DNA from 3 places in the Micromonospora lacuserhaii genome. Region 1 is predicted to be linked to each of the others. Evidence: riboswitches for the same ligand, from Rfam matches in the RefSeq annotation. Region 1 holds a riboswitch; each other region holds the start of a gene.
What was found. Region 1 has a riboswitch for cyclic di-AMP ahead of V6U81_RS04710 (C39 family peptidase). Riboswitches for the same ligand answer to the same signal wherever they lie in the genome.
Positions count from the first base shown of each region.

Region 1 (4,643 bases):
CAACGCCGCGGTCTACTGGGTGATCTTCGGAATCGTGCTCAAGCAGACGAGCATCCCGAACTTCATCGCGTACCTGACCACCGGGTTGTTCATCTTCAACTTCACCCAGAGCGCGGTGCAGGCCGGCACCTCGGCGATCAGCGGCAACCTGGGCCTGATCCGGGCGCTGCACTTCCCCCGGGCCAGCCTGCCGCTGGCGATCGTGGTGACCCAGTTCCAGGAGCTGCTGGCCTCGATGCTGGTGCTGATCGGCATCGTGCTGGTCACCGGCGAACCGATCACCTTCGAGTGGCTGATGCTGATCCCGGCCCTGCTGCTGCAGGCGGTGTTCAACGCCGGGGCGGTGCTGACCGTCGCCCGGCTGGGCGCGCGCGCCACCGACCTGCGGCAGGTCATCCCGTTCCTGATGCGCACCTGGATGTACGCCTCCGGCGTGGTCTACAGCGTCACGCTCTTCCAGAACCTGCCCGGCTGGGCGGCCACCCTGGCCCAGTACAACCCGATGCTGGTCTACATCGAGCTGGGCCGGTACGCGCTGCTGGAGCAGGCCCCGCTGCTCAACGAGTCACTGACCCAGCTCTGGCTGGCGGCGGCGGGCTGGGCGATCGTGGCCGGAGCGGGCGGTTACCTCTACTTCTGGCGCGGCGAACAGGAGTACGGTCGTGGTTGATCAGTTTGAGATGTCCAACGAGGCGACCGTGACGCTGCCCCGGGTCGAGGAGCGGATCCCCACCGTGGTGGTGGACGACGCCCACGTGATCTACCGGGTGCACAAGGGCGCCACCGGCGGCAGCAGCCCGGTGGCGGCGTTCCGCCGGCTGGTCAAGCGCACCAACGCGCCGAACATCCAGGAGGTGCACGCGGTCAGGGGGGTCTCCTTCACCGCGTACCGGGGCGAGGCGGTCGGGCTGATCGGCAGCAACGGCTCCGGCAAGTCGACCATCCTGCGGGCGATCGCCGGCCTGCTCCCGGTCAACCGGGGCGCGGTCTACACCCAGGGCCAGCCGTCCCTGCTCGGCGTCAACGCCGCGCTGCTCAACGACCTCTCCGGCGAGCGCAACGTCACGCTGGGCTGCCTGGCGATGGGCATGTCGCCGGAGGAGGTGGCCCGCCGGGCGCCGGAGATCATCGAGTTCTCCGGGATCAACGAGCGGGGTGACTTCGCCAGCCTGCCGATGCGGACGTACTCCTCCGGCATGGCCGCCCGGCTGCGGTTCGCCATCGCGGCGGCCAAGAAGCACGACGTGCTGCTGATCGACGAGGCGCTGGCCACCGGGGACGAGGGCTTCCGCAAGCGCAGCGAGCAGCGGGTGCGCGAGCTGCGCGAGGGCGCCGGCACGGTGTTCCTGGTGAGCCACCAGCTCGCCTCGATCCGGGACACCTGCGAGCGGTCGATCTGGCTGGAGTCCGGCGTGATCCGGATGGACGGCCCGACCGACGAGGTGCTCAAGGCGTACGGCGAGTTCGCGAAGAGCAAGCGGTAGCGCCACCACGCACGCCGGAACCGCGTCGTCCCCTCGGGGGCGGCGCGGTTCCGCGTCTCGTCAGAGGTAGCGGTCGAGCAGGGCCAGCACCGCCGCCGGGTCCTCCACGTGCGCGTTGTGCCCGAGGCCCGGCAGCGTGACCACGGGAACCCCGAGCGCCGCCAACTGGTCGTCGCTGACCATCGGGTCGTGCTCGCCGCGGGCCAGCAGCACCGGGACGTCGGTGCCGGCGAGCAGGCCCGGCAGGTCCGGGGCGCCGACCGCGAAGGCGGCCGGGTCCATGGCCAGGCGCCACCGGCCGTCCTCGGCGCGCAGGCCGGCGTGGACCACCGGGTGGTCCGGGGCGAAGAGCCCACCGAGGCCGGCGACCCGCAGGTAGCGGCGGGCGGCCTCGTCCCGGGTGGCGAACCAGCTCACCGGCCGCTCGGCCAGCTCGCGCGCCTTGGCCAGCTCGGCCGGCGACCAGACCGCCTTGATGCCGAGCCCGACCACGGCGTCGACCGGCAGGCCCGCGCCCCGGGCGGCCAGCGCCAGCGCGACCACCCCGCCGAGCGAGTGCCCGAGGACCACCAGGCGCTCCCCCGACCGACCGTCCGCCGATCCGCTGGCCGGGCCCAGCCCGGCGGCCACCCGCTCGGCGAGGCCGGCGAAGGAGTACCCGGCCAGCGGCGGCGACCAGCCGTGACCGGCCAGGTCCGGCGCGAGCCAGCGGCCCGGCCAGCGGTGCTCCAGCAGTGGCGCCCAGGGCAGCCAGACGTCGCCCGTGGCGCCCATCCCGTGCAGCAGCACCAGGACGCGCCGGGGACCCGATCCGTCGGTCATGGGGCGCAGTGTGCCATCGACGGGCACCGGCCCGCGACACCCGGGAACGACGCCGGGCGCCGGCCCCCGAGGGGAGCCGGCGCCCGGAGTACGGCGCGGGTCAGGCGGAGTAGCCGCGGGTGGCGATCCAGTTCGCCAGGTCCACGGTGCTGATCCAGTACGCCGGCAGGCTCGGGTCGGCCGAGTCGGCGATCCGGACGGTACGACCGTCGTTCTTGTAGCCCACCACGGCGATGTAGTGGCCGCCGGGGAAGGAGTGCCAGCCGCCGTCGACGTCGGTGGCGGTGCCCGCCACGTTGGCCACCACGCCCCGCTTGTCGGTGATCGCCTTGACCACGTCGGCCTGGAGCCGGTCGATCTGCGCCGAGCTCGGGGTGCCCTCGAACATCCGGGTCCGGTACGGGTCGCCCTTCACCACGGCGTTGAGCACCCGGGTGGTGTCCTCCGCCGAGTTGGTGCCCATCTCGGTGGTGCCGAGCTGGACGGCCAGGTCGTCCTGGGTGCGGTCGATGCCGGTCGCGCTGAGCGCGTTGCGCACCGCCGCCGGGCCGCAGTTGTAGTAGGTGGTCTGGGCCTCGTAGTCGTAGCTGAGGACCTTCGACGACGGCGGCTTCGGCGCCGCGGTACGGGTCAGGTCCGGGTCCGCCGTGGCCTTCGCCTTGGCCTTGGCCTTGGCGGCGCTGGCCGACGGCGAGGCGCTCGCCGACGGGCTCGCCGAGGGGCTGGCCGACGGCGTGGTGGCGACGCGCATCTCGGCGCGGGTGGCGACGTCGTTCAGGCGGGGGGCCGCCTCGGCCACGGCGGCCGAGGTCTGCTGCCGGGCGGGGGCGTCGTCGGTGCCGGCGACCAGGGCCGCGGTACCGGAGGCGAGCGCGAGGGCCGCGGCCGCGCCGGCGACGACCTGGTACGGGCGCTCGGTGGTGAGGCGTCGCAACTGCCGCTTCATCTGGTGCTTCACGAGTGTTCCTCCACGGTGCGGGGGCGGGGGCGGGCGCACCGGATCGGCGCGTGGCGGTCGGCCAGGCGCGGGATCGGGTTCGGTGCGGGACCGCTCGGCGGGGGGACCGCCCGGTCGATGCCGGACGGCGGGGCGGATGCCGGAATCAGCGCGCGACCGCGCAGCGGACCGGCGACGGCACCCCGCTACCGAGGTGGAGGAACAACCGCGGAATGTTGTCGAGCTGCACTAAGGGAACTCCTTCCGACACCGCCTACCGGGTTAGCTGACGGATTCGGGCGGGAAGAACGCCCTACCGCGGGCCGTGGCCCGCGGATTCACCCCAGAACTGCGTGGGTCCCCGGTTCGTGATCTCACGATTGAGCGGGTCGGCGCGGCGTCGCCTCTTGCGATCGGAAACCGCACCGGACCGAGGCGACATTACTGGCGGGTCCACTCCCGGCCAAGTGCTCTGAACTGCGTAAACATGATCAGCGCGAGCAATTTCCGGTGCACTTCGGCACTGGCGTCGCTCGATGGGACAGTGCGCCATCCGGACGCGATGGGGCGACAATCGGACGTCGCTACCAGAATCACCGAAGACCGTCGGCGTCGATGTCACCGGCTGTTACCGGATGACCGGTTCGGCGCGGACGTGACCCGGCTCACCGAATTTCGGGTAACAATTCGGCCCCGGTCAGCCCACCCGGGCCGGCCGCCAGCGCGCCGCGGTCGCCGTCGGCGCCACCACCGCCGTCGCCCGACGGGCCGGCACCCGGGTCGGCCGCAGCCGCTCGGCCGCCGCGTACGCCTCGGTGGCGAGCGCCCGCGCCGACTCGGCGGCCAGCTCCGCGTCCCGCCACGCCGACCGCTCCCGCTCGGTGGCCGACCGGTACGCCTCCCGGCGCCCCTCGCGGACCGCCCGGGCCAGCAGCACCTCCTGCTCGACCGGGTGCCGGCGCGGGTCCCAGCCGTCCCGATGTGCGAAGACGTCCCGCAGCTGGGTCAGGGACAGCTCACCCCGCCAGTGCGCGGCCACCGCGGCCTGGTGCAGCCAGCGCTCCCGGCCGGCGTACTCGGCGGGCGTGCGCGGGGTACGCGGCGCCGCCAGCGCGCGGGCGCCGACGAAGCGCCGGGCGGCCTCCTCCGCCTCGTCGTACGCCGTCCAGGCCCGGTCGGCCTCCGCCTGGGCGGCCAGCCAGGCTTCCCGCCGACGGCGAGCCGTCTGCGCCGCGCCGGCCGCCGCGACGGCGACCTCGTCGGCGTACCGACGCAGGTCGGCGACTTCCAGCACGGCGTCGCCGGCCGGCGGCTCGGCGGGCGCCTCCTCGGTCGGGCGCTCCCGCTCGGGACGGGCGACGAGGACGGTGAGCACGGTCAGGGCGAGCACGAGCAGGGCG
Region 1 covers NZ_JBAKHO010000004.1:209,716-214,358, forward strand. The annotation lists gene V6U81_RS04695 (ABC transporter permease) at 1-670, shown strand, start outside; gene V6U81_RS04700 (ABC transporter ATP-binding protein) at 681-1,484, shown strand; gene V6U81_RS04705 (alpha/beta fold hydrolase) at 1,545-2,306, opposite strand; gene V6U81_RS04710 (C39 family peptidase) at 2,407-3,264, opposite strand; cyclic di-AMP (ydaO/yuaA leader) riboswitch at 3,500-3,640, opposite strand; gene V6U81_RS04715 (hypothetical protein) at 3,941-4,643, opposite strand, start outside.

Region 2 (4,643 bases), on a different contig from region 1:
GGATCACGGAGATCACCGGCGACGAACTCGCGCTTGAGCTCCAACCCGGCGACGAAGAAGAAGATCGCCAGCAGGCCGTCCGCGGCCCAGGTGGCGAGGGTCAGGTCGAGGTGCAGGCCCGCCGGACCGACCCGGAGGTCCCGCACCGACTGGTATCCGTCGGACCAGGGGGAGTTCGACCAGACCAGGGCGAGCAGCGCACCGGCGAGCAACAGCGCCCCACCGACGGTCTCCTTGCGGAGAATGGCGGAGATGCGGCTGGTCTCGCCCCAGGATCGGCGGGCGAACAGGTTGGCACGGCGCCGGTCGGCGTCGGTCACGGAAACTCCTCGTCGGCAGGGGTCGCGTCATCCATCGCCGACCAGACTTCCCGGCACACCAGGGTCAACCTTATCCGCCGCCGGGCGGGTGGTCGCCCCGTAGCCGGCAGGCCGCCCCTCCAGCATCGCCGCACACGACGACGCCCGGCCGGGTGGATCCGGCCGGGCGTCGTCGTTCGCGCGGTGGTGCGCCCTCGGGGAGGGACGAGCGTCAGAGGCTGAGCCGCTGACCCGGGAAGATCAGGCCCGGGTCGGCGCCGACGACGCGCTTGTTGCGCTCGTACAGCGCCTGCCAGCCACCGGCGAGGTCCTTCGCGTCGGCGATCTCCGACAGGGTGTCACCCGCGCGCACCACGTACTTGTCCCCGCTCGACGCCGGGGCGCTACGCCGCTCGCTGCGGCTCGTGCGCCGCTGGTCGGACGAGCGCTCCGACTTCGTGGTCGCCCGCTCGGTGCGCCGCTCGGACTTCTCCGACCGCTCGGACTTGCGCGACGACGACTTCTCCGAGGTGGAGTAGCTCTTCGTCGAGCCGCCCTTCTTGCCACACACCGGCCAGGCGCCGATGCCCTGACCGTCGAGCACCTTCTCCGCGATCGCGATCTGCTCGCTGCGGCTGGCCAGGTCGGCGCGGGAGGCGTACTTCTTGCCGCCGTAGCCGGACCAGGTGCCCGCCGAGAACTGCAGGCCACCGTAGTAGCCGTTGCCGGTGTTGATGTGCCAGTTGCCGCCGGACTCGCACTGGGCGATCGCGTCCCAGTTGACGCTGGCGGCGCTCGCCGGGGCGGCCGGCGCCAGGACGGCGGCGACCCCGGTCACGGCACCGACGGCGAGCGTACCGACGGCGACGCGGCGCGAGCTGACCCGTCGGTGACGGGCGGTGTGTTCAGTTGACATCTGTGCTCCTCCACGCCGGCGAGGTGAGCTGTCGGGTTCGGGCCGAGGAGCCCGGCCGCCACAGGCGGCTTCACCCCGAGGTGACGTGCACCGAGGAACGTGTGGGTCCCCCGCTCCATGCCCAGCTGACAAGGTCCCACCGTCGGCGGCATGGATTAGGCGTTACCGACCGTGGTGTCCACGAAGGCGGACCGGATCGACGTTAGGAGGCGTTTCGGCGATTTGCCCACTTCTTGTGAAGTTCTTCACCCGGTCGGGCGGGGGCCGGCTCTCTCCACTTGCGCAACTGCCACAACGTCGGACAATGCCCTGCTCAGTGCGGTGAGCGCTGGCCCTGCCCGGCGGCCGCAGTCCGCCCCGAGCAGGTGAGCTCCCCCGGCTGGAGCTGCACCGGGCTCGGGCTCCAGACCTCCACCTTGTCACCGACCACTCTGGCCAACAGGCAGCTACCCCGCCGGTCCGCGCGCAGCGCCAGCCCCACGCTGCCGCCGTACGACGCGACGTCCCGGCGGACCCGGGAGTCGAGGCGGGGTCGGTCGAGGTACGCGCCGACGGACGCCTCGGTCGCCGCGGGACCCGTCGGCAGTTCCCGGCGCAGCCGCTCGGTGAGGTCCGGCGGGAGCGTGGCAGCCGGCCGAGGGGTCACCGGTGCGGTCGTCGGGCAGTCCACCTCGGTCACCGGCTGGACCTCATCGGTCCGGTACACCAGCCGGTGGCAGAGGGTCACGTCGGCGTGTCCGCTGTCCGAGCCCGACCAGTCGGTCGTGGTGGCCTCGCCGTGGGTACGCACCACGAGCGACACTCCCCCGGCCCGGTCGACGCCCTCCAACGACATCAGCTCCAACCCGGTGCGGCCGTGCACGATTCGGCCGAACTCGTCGGCCTCCCACGGTCGCACCCGCTCGATCACGGTGATCACCTCGTCCAGCCGCCCGCGCGCCTCCCGCCGGGCCAGCGTCTCCGCGTCCTCCCCCTCGGCCCAGCCGCAGCCGGCTAGCAGCGCCGCCGCGAGCATCGTTCCCGCGGCCACGGCCGCCCCTCGCCCCGTCATCCCCCGCATGGCCGCATTCTGCCGCCAGGCCGCCACCGGCACCGTCCGGCGCGGATCTCGGAGTGACCGTTTCCGGACAGCAGGACGGCGGCGCCGCGCCCGAAGGTCAACGAGCTGGACCGTACACCCGGCCCCGGTCCACCGGATCAACCGTCGCCGGTGGACCACCTCGGTGGGCCGCCGCCTCGATCGGCGGCCAGGCCCGCCGGTCGGGCAGCGTTGCCGCCGATAGGCGACTCACCCCTGGGCAGCCGACGCGCCCGGTCGCACCGTGAGGGAGACGCCGGACCGCCGACCGTTCCCGGACATCTGGACCAACGCCGGTGCGGACGTCGCCGTCCCCAGCCACCCGCTCGCCGGCGCCGGTTGAGCAACCCCCGGAGGAACCGTGGACAGACAGAGCACAGAGGACATGGACTACCTGGTCGCCACGCTCGTCGAGGACGACGACCCGGAGACCCTCGCCGGCGAGGAGGTCGACCTCGACCTGGCCGCCGCGCTCGAAGAGGAGGAGTGAGATGGGCGTCCACCTGGCGCCCGCGCTGCGGGTGCTGCGCGAGGAGATCGACACCCGCTGGCCGCACCGGGACCACACTTCAGACGGCTGGCTGGGAGACGCCGGTCATCAGGCGCGCCGCAGCGATCATAATCCGGACAATGACGACCAGTCGGTCAACGCGGTCGATGTGGACATCGACGGCATCGACCCACTGCTGGTCGTCCGGCAGTGCGTGGCGCACCCGGCCACCCAGTACGTCATCTACAACCGGGTGATCTGGAGCCGCAGCAGGAGCTTCCGGCCGGCCCGCTACACCGGCCCGAACCCGCACGACAAGCACCTGCACGTCAGCGTCAGCCACCAGCGCGCGCTCGAGGACAGCCGGCAGCCCTGGGGCATCGCCACCGCCCCGGCGGTGCGGCTCGGCGACCGGGTGCTGCGGGACGGCAGCCGGGGCGGCGACGTCCGTGAGCTGCAGACCCTCGCCAACGCCCTCGATGCCCGGCTCAGCGTGGACGGGGCGTTCGGCGCGGCCACCGCCGCGTGGGTGCGTACCTTCCAGACCGCCCGGCGGCTCACCGCCGACGGCGTGGTGGGGCCCCGCACCGTCGCCGCGCTGCGCGCCGCCGGCCGCCCAACGCCGGCCGGCCCCGGGCCGCAACCGGTGCCCGCCCACGCGCCGGGCTCCCGGCTGCTGCGGGTCGGCGCCACCGGCGTTGACGTGGCGTTCGTGCAGCGCTTCGTCGGGGCGACGCGGTGCGGCCCGGCGAACGGGCGGTTCGACGCGACCACCGAGTCCGGCGTCCGCTGGTACCAGGGCATGCGCGGCCTGGCCGTCGACGGTGTGGTCGGGCGGGCCACCTGGGCGGCGATGGGCGTACGGGTGGGCTTCTGAGCCTGGCCCCGACCGGGTGGACGCCCGGTCGGGGCCGGTCGGGTCAGAGGGCGCGGGCCAGCCGGTCGGCGAGGACCCGGGCGAACCGGGCCGGGTCGGCCAGGTCGCCGCCCTCGGCGAGCAGCGCCATGCCGTACAGCAGCTCGGCGGTCTCGGCCAGCGCCGCGCTGTCGTCGCCCCGCTCGTGTGCGGCGCGCAGCCCGCTGACGAGCGGGTGGGTGGGGTTGAGCTCCAGGATCCGCTTGACCTGCGGCAGCTCCTGACCCATCGCGCGGTACATCTTCTCCAGCGTCGGGGTGATGTCGTGGGCGTCGCCGACGACGCAGGCCGGTGAGGTGGTCAGCCGGGAGGAGAGCCGGACCTCCTTGACGCTGTCGGCGAGCGCCTCGCCGAGGAAGGCGAGCAGGGCGCCGTACTCCTTGGCGCGCTGCTCCCGCTCGGCGGTGTCGGCACCCTCCGCCGCGGCGTCCAGGTCGACCTGGCCCTTGGCGATGGAGCGCAGCGGCCGGCCGTCGAACTGGCCGACCCGCTCCACCCAGACCTCGTCGACCGGGTCGGTGAGGAGCAGGACCTCGTATCCCCGGGCCCGGAACGCCTCCATGTGCGGCGAGTTCTCCAGCGTCGCCCGGGTCTCCCCGGTGGCGTAGTAGATCTCGCGCTGGCCCTCCTTCATCCGCGCGACGTAGTCGTGCAGGGTGGTCAGCTCGGCGGGGTCGTGGGTGGACGCGACGGAGACGACGTCGAGGATCGCCTCGGTGTTGTCCGGGTCCTCCAGCAGGCCCTCCTTGACCACCCGGCCGAACTCCGCCCAGAAGGTCCGGTAGCGCTCGGCGTGCGCGGTGCGCAGCTCCTTGACGGTGGCGAGGACCTTGCGGACCAGCCGCCGGCGGACGATCTGGATCTGCCGGTCCTGCTGCAGGATCTCCCGGGAGATGTTCAGCGACAGGTCGTGCGCGTCCACCACGCCCTTGACGAAGCGCAGG
Region 2 covers NZ_JBAKHO010000027.1:19,537-24,179, forward strand. The annotation lists gene nhaA (Na+/H+ antiporter NhaA) at 1-320, opposite strand, end outside; gene V6U81_RS17685 (transglycosylase family protein) at 532-1,215, opposite strand; cyclic di-AMP (ydaO/yuaA leader) riboswitch at 1,214-1,387, opposite strand; gene V6U81_RS17690 (hypothetical protein) at 1,529-2,275, opposite strand; gene V6U81_RS17695 (hypothetical protein) at 2,655-2,783, shown strand; gene V6U81_RS17700 (peptidoglycan-binding domain-containing protein) at 2,785-3,660, shown strand; gene htpG (molecular chaperone HtpG) at 3,704-4,643, opposite strand, start outside.
Region 2: another riboswitch for cyclic di-AMP. It lies ahead of V6U81_RS17685 (transglycosylase family protein); the one in region 1 lies ahead of V6U81_RS04710 (C39 family peptidase).

Region 3 (4,643 bases), on a different contig from region 1:
AGTCGTTCAGCTACACGGTGCAGGCGCGCTGCTCGCGGGCGGATGCGGTGGCGCTGCTGAGCGACCCGGCCCGGCAGGAGGAGCTGCACCCGCTGATCGTCCGGGTCCGCCGGTTGCCGCCCCGCCCCGGCGCCCGGGCCAGCTACGCGATCACCGACCGGCTGGAGGTGGGGCCGCTGCGCTTCCCGGTCACCTACCAGGCCGACGTCCTGGTGGTCACCGACGACGAGATCGTCACGGTGGCCCGCCAACAGCCCGGCACGACCGTGCGCAACCACACCCGGCTCCGGGACGAGGCCGGCGTGCTGCGGATCGACGTGGAGATCACCCTGGCGGCGCCCGCGCCGCTGTTCGGGTACGCCTTCCGCCAGGCCCGGGCCGCCCACCTGGGACTGGCCAGCCGGCTCGGCGCGGTCCTGGGCCGGGAGGCCGACGGCGGGCCGTGACGCCGCGGCGGGTGCGTCCCCACGGCTTCCAGGTGGAGATCACGGTCAGCGCGACCAGTAGGACGGTGGAGACGCTCGGGGCGATCACCACGTCGGCCCGCAGGTGCGCGGTGGCGTCCGGAGCGGCGGCGGCCTGGATGCGCGGCGTGAGCTGGAACAGCACCAGGCCCAGCATCACCGTGGTCACCGCGAGCTTGACCAGCACCCATCGGTGCCGGAGCAGCCCCCACGGGGTGAGCAGCGCGCTGGCCACGCCGACCAGCCAGACCAGCACGCTCAGCGGCGCGAAGAGCCAGGTGACGAGCAGCGCGGCCGCCGGGTAGACCACCTCCGGGTCGGCCCCACGCAGCCCGGCGACGCCGAGGGTCAGCAGCACCAGGTCGGCGCCGAGCCAGCCCAGCGAGGTCACCAGGTGCAGGGTGAGCAGGGTCTTGCGGGCGTCGGGGGAGAGTCTGACCATGTCCCCGATGCTCGTCGGCCGGGAGCGGCCCGTCGTGGGCCGGGCGACGACATCCGGCGTACGGCCGGGGACGTACGCCGGTGGCCCGGGGCGGGCCACCGGCGTACCCGGGTCAGTACACCGACAGGTGCACGTGGTTGGTGTGGTCGCTGGACGGGTCCCCGCCCGCCCCGCTGTACGACTTCCAGCCGCTGCTGGGCAGCCAGATCTGCCGGTACCAGATCACGTAGAGCACACCGAGCCGGTCGGCGTTGCGGATGAAGTACGCGGCCAGGTTGTTGCCGTACGTCCTGTCCCCGCCGGTGGCGTCCCCGCCGAAGCCGCTGACCTGGGCGGCGAAGTCACAGGCCCGCCCCTTGGGGTGCTCGCCGGAGCCACTGGGCCGGTAGCAGGAGACGTACCTCTTGAAGCCGGCGGCCTGGGCCTGCTGGAGCGCGTTGAGCATCCGCGGGGTGATGCAGCCGTCGGCGGGCGTCGGGTCGTCGATGCTGCACGACTCCGGCGGCCAGGAGCCGTCGGGGTTGCGGGTCGCCGGCTTGGCGTTCGCGGTGGACGTACCCGAGGTGGACCCGCCACTGTCGGCGGCGGCGGGCGGGTCGGGCTTCTGGGCGGCGGCGACCTCGAGCGCCCGCTCGGCCTGCTGCTTGCGCTTGGCCATCACGGTGACCTGTCGGCGCTCCTCGATGACCTCGCGGTCGATCGCGGCGCGCGTCCGGGTGGCCTCGTCCCGGGTCCGGATGAGGTTGCGCAGTTCCCGGTCCTCGTTGGCGGCGACCGTCTCCAGCGCCGCGGCCCGGTCCAGGAAGCCCTCCGGGGAGGAGCTGCTGAGCAGCGCCGTGACCGGCCCGAGGCGGCCCGTCCGGTACGCCACGCCGGCGATCTCGCTGACCTTGCCGTTGCGCACGCCCAGCTCCGCCTCGACGGTCTTGAGCTGGGCGGTGAGCGCCTGCTGCCGCTTGGTGGAGCGGTCCAGCGCGGCCCGGGCGTCGAGCCAGCCCTTGCTGGCCGCGTCGAGCTGGGCCCGCAGCTCGGGGCTGCCGCCCTCGTCGTCGTCGCCGGGGGCGGCGAGCTGGGCGGTGCCGGGTGCGGCCATGGCCGGCGTGGCGACCGGCGCGGACGACACGCCCAGGGCGAGCGTCGCGGCGACCGCGGCCAGCAGCCGCGCGGTGGTGCGTCGTACGTGCATGCACATGTCCTTCCGTCAGCCGCCGACCGGGTTAGCTGACGGGTTCGGGACGGAAGATCCCTACCGCTGACGCGGCTGCACCCCACGAACATGGTTCCCCGGCTCGCCTCGAGGGCGATTAGGCGACGGCCACCGCCGGCGCCGATGGGCGCCGCCGGGCGGAGGCCGGGACCGAGCCTACCGGTACGGGTGTGACATCCGCCCATTTCGTGACTCACGGTACGCGAGGGAAACCTGTTGAAGCGGGGACAAGAGAATAAAACGGGTGGAAATCTTAAGGAGCCGCTAACTACCAGTGCGACGGCCCGCAACTGCCGGGCGACGCGCCCGGCTCGATCTGCAGGGTGGCGTGCTCGATGTGGAAGTCCTCGTGCAGGGCGCTGCGGGCGGCGGCGAGCACCGTCCCGACCTCGGCGCCCGGGATGGTGGTCAGGTGGGCGGAGGCCACGTCCATGCCGGAGGTGAGCGTCCAGACGTGCAGGTCGTGTACCTCGGCCACGCCGGGGACGGCGGTCAGCCGATCGTGCACCGCGGTCACCTGGAGGTGCTCCGGCGCGGCCTGGACCAGGATGCGCACCGCCGCCCGGCCGAGCCGCCAGGTGCGGGGGAGGATGAACACGCCGATCGCCACGGCCACCGCCGGGTCGGCCCACCACCAGCCGGTGCCGGCGATGAGCAGCGCCGCGCCGATCACGCCGAGCGAGCCGAGCAGGTCCCCGACCACCTCCAGGTACGCCCCGCGCAGGTTGAGGCTCTCCTTGGCGCCCGGGCGGAGCAGGGCGAACGCGGCGAGGTTGGCGAGCAGGCCGAGCAGCGCCACCGCGAGCATCGGGCCGGTGACCACCTCGGGCGGGTTGCCGAACCGGCGTACCGCCTCGATCAGGACGTAGACCGCGACCCCGCTGAGCAGCACGGCGTTGGCCAGCGCGGCGAGCACCTCCAGCCGGTAGAGCCCGAAGGTGCGCTGCGGGTCGCGGTCGGCGAGCCGGGTGGCGGTGATGGCGGCGAGGGCCATCCCGATGCCGAGCACGTCGGTGAACATGTGCCCGGCGTCGGAGAGCAGGGCCAGCGAACCGGTGCCGAAGGCGGTGACCGCCTCGACCACCATGAGCGCGGCGAGCAGCCCGAAGGCCGCCCAGAGTCGCCCCCGGTGCCGCTGCGCGGCGTTGGTGACCGCCCCGCTGTGGTCATGCCCTCCGCCCACGCCCACACCTTCCGTCCCCGCCGCGCACCCGACCCAACCTATGCTCACATCGCTATATATCCAACCCACCCTGACCCCAGACCGGGCATGGGTCTTGGGGTGGGGTGGGGGTGGGTCAGGGGGTGGGGTCGAGGGTGGTCAGGCGTTGGGTGGCGCGGGAGAGGGCCACGTAGAGGGTGCGCACGCCCGAGGGCTCCGCGCGGATCTCGCTGGGGCAGACCAGCACCACGCCGTCGTACTCCATGCCCTTGGCCTGGAGGCTCGTCACCACCTGGAGCCGGCCGCCGCCCGTACCACCGGCCAGCCAGCCGGCCACCTCGTCCCGGCGCGGCACCGGGGTGATCACCCCGACCGTCCCCTCGACCTCGGCGAGCAGCGTCTCCACCGCCTCCACCGTCGCGGCTGGCAGCTCCGCCGCCGGGACGGTCAGCGCGACCGGGTCGACCCCGGTGGAGCGGACCGCCGTCGGCAGCGCCAGGTCGGGGTGCAGCCGCCGGATCTCCGCCGCCGCCACCGCGAAGATCTCCGCGGAGTTGCGGTAGTTGGTGGTGAGCACGAACCGGTGCCGCCGGCGGCGGCCGAGTGCCTGGTCGCGGGACCGGTCCAGCTCCGCCGGGTCGCCCGACCACGCGGTCTGCGCCGGGTCGCCGACCACCGTCCAGGACGCCAGCCGGCCCCGCCGGCCGACCATCCGCCACTGCATCGGCGAGACGTCCTGCGACTCGTCCACCACCACGTGCGCGTAGTCGCGGTAGTCCTCCGGACGTTCCCGGGCCGCCGCCCGGGCGGCACGCTGCCGGTCGCCGAAGGTGCTCAGCTCCCGTACCCCGCCCGCCAGCTGGAACGGGTCGCGCTTCTGCTTCGTCGGCCGCACCGGCTTGCCCAGCATCGCGTCCAGCTCGTCCAGCAGGGCGATGTCGGCCACCGTGAGCCCCTCGCTGTCCAACGTCCGGTACGCCTCGCCGAGCAGGGTGATCTCCGCCCGGGACAGGACGCCCCCGGCGTACCCGCGCAGCCGCTCCGGGCGGGCCAGCCAGCCCAGCACGTGCCGGGGGTGCAGCCGGGGCCACCACGCCTTGAGGAACTCCCGGAACTCCGGCCGGTCGATGATCTCGTCCTCGAAGGCCGGCTGCTCCGGCAGGCGGGCGACGATCAGCCGCCGGGCCTGGGCGTACAGCGCGCCGAGTACCGCGTCGAAGCCGGCCCGACGCACCTCGTTGCGCCGCGCCCCCCGGGAGAGCACCCGGTCCCGGATCCCGTCCAGCTCACGGCGCTCCAGCCGCAGCAGCGTGCCCCGGTAGAGCAGGCGCAGCTCGTCCGGGCCACCCGGTACGGCGTCCCGCACCG
Region 3 covers NZ_JBAKHO010000007.1:75,108-79,750, forward strand. The annotation lists gene V6U81_RS07115 (SRPBCC family protein) at 1-446, shown strand, start outside; gene V6U81_RS07120 (coiled-coil domain-containing protein) at 1,019-2,092, opposite strand; cyclic di-AMP (ydaO/yuaA leader) riboswitch at 2,097-2,227, opposite strand; gene V6U81_RS07125 (cation diffusion facilitator family transporter) at 2,382-3,296, opposite strand; gene V6U81_RS07130 (HelD family protein) at 3,412-4,643, opposite strand, start outside.
Region 3: another riboswitch for cyclic di-AMP. It lies ahead of V6U81_RS07120 (coiled-coil domain-containing protein); the one in region 1 lies ahead of V6U81_RS04710 (C39 family peptidase).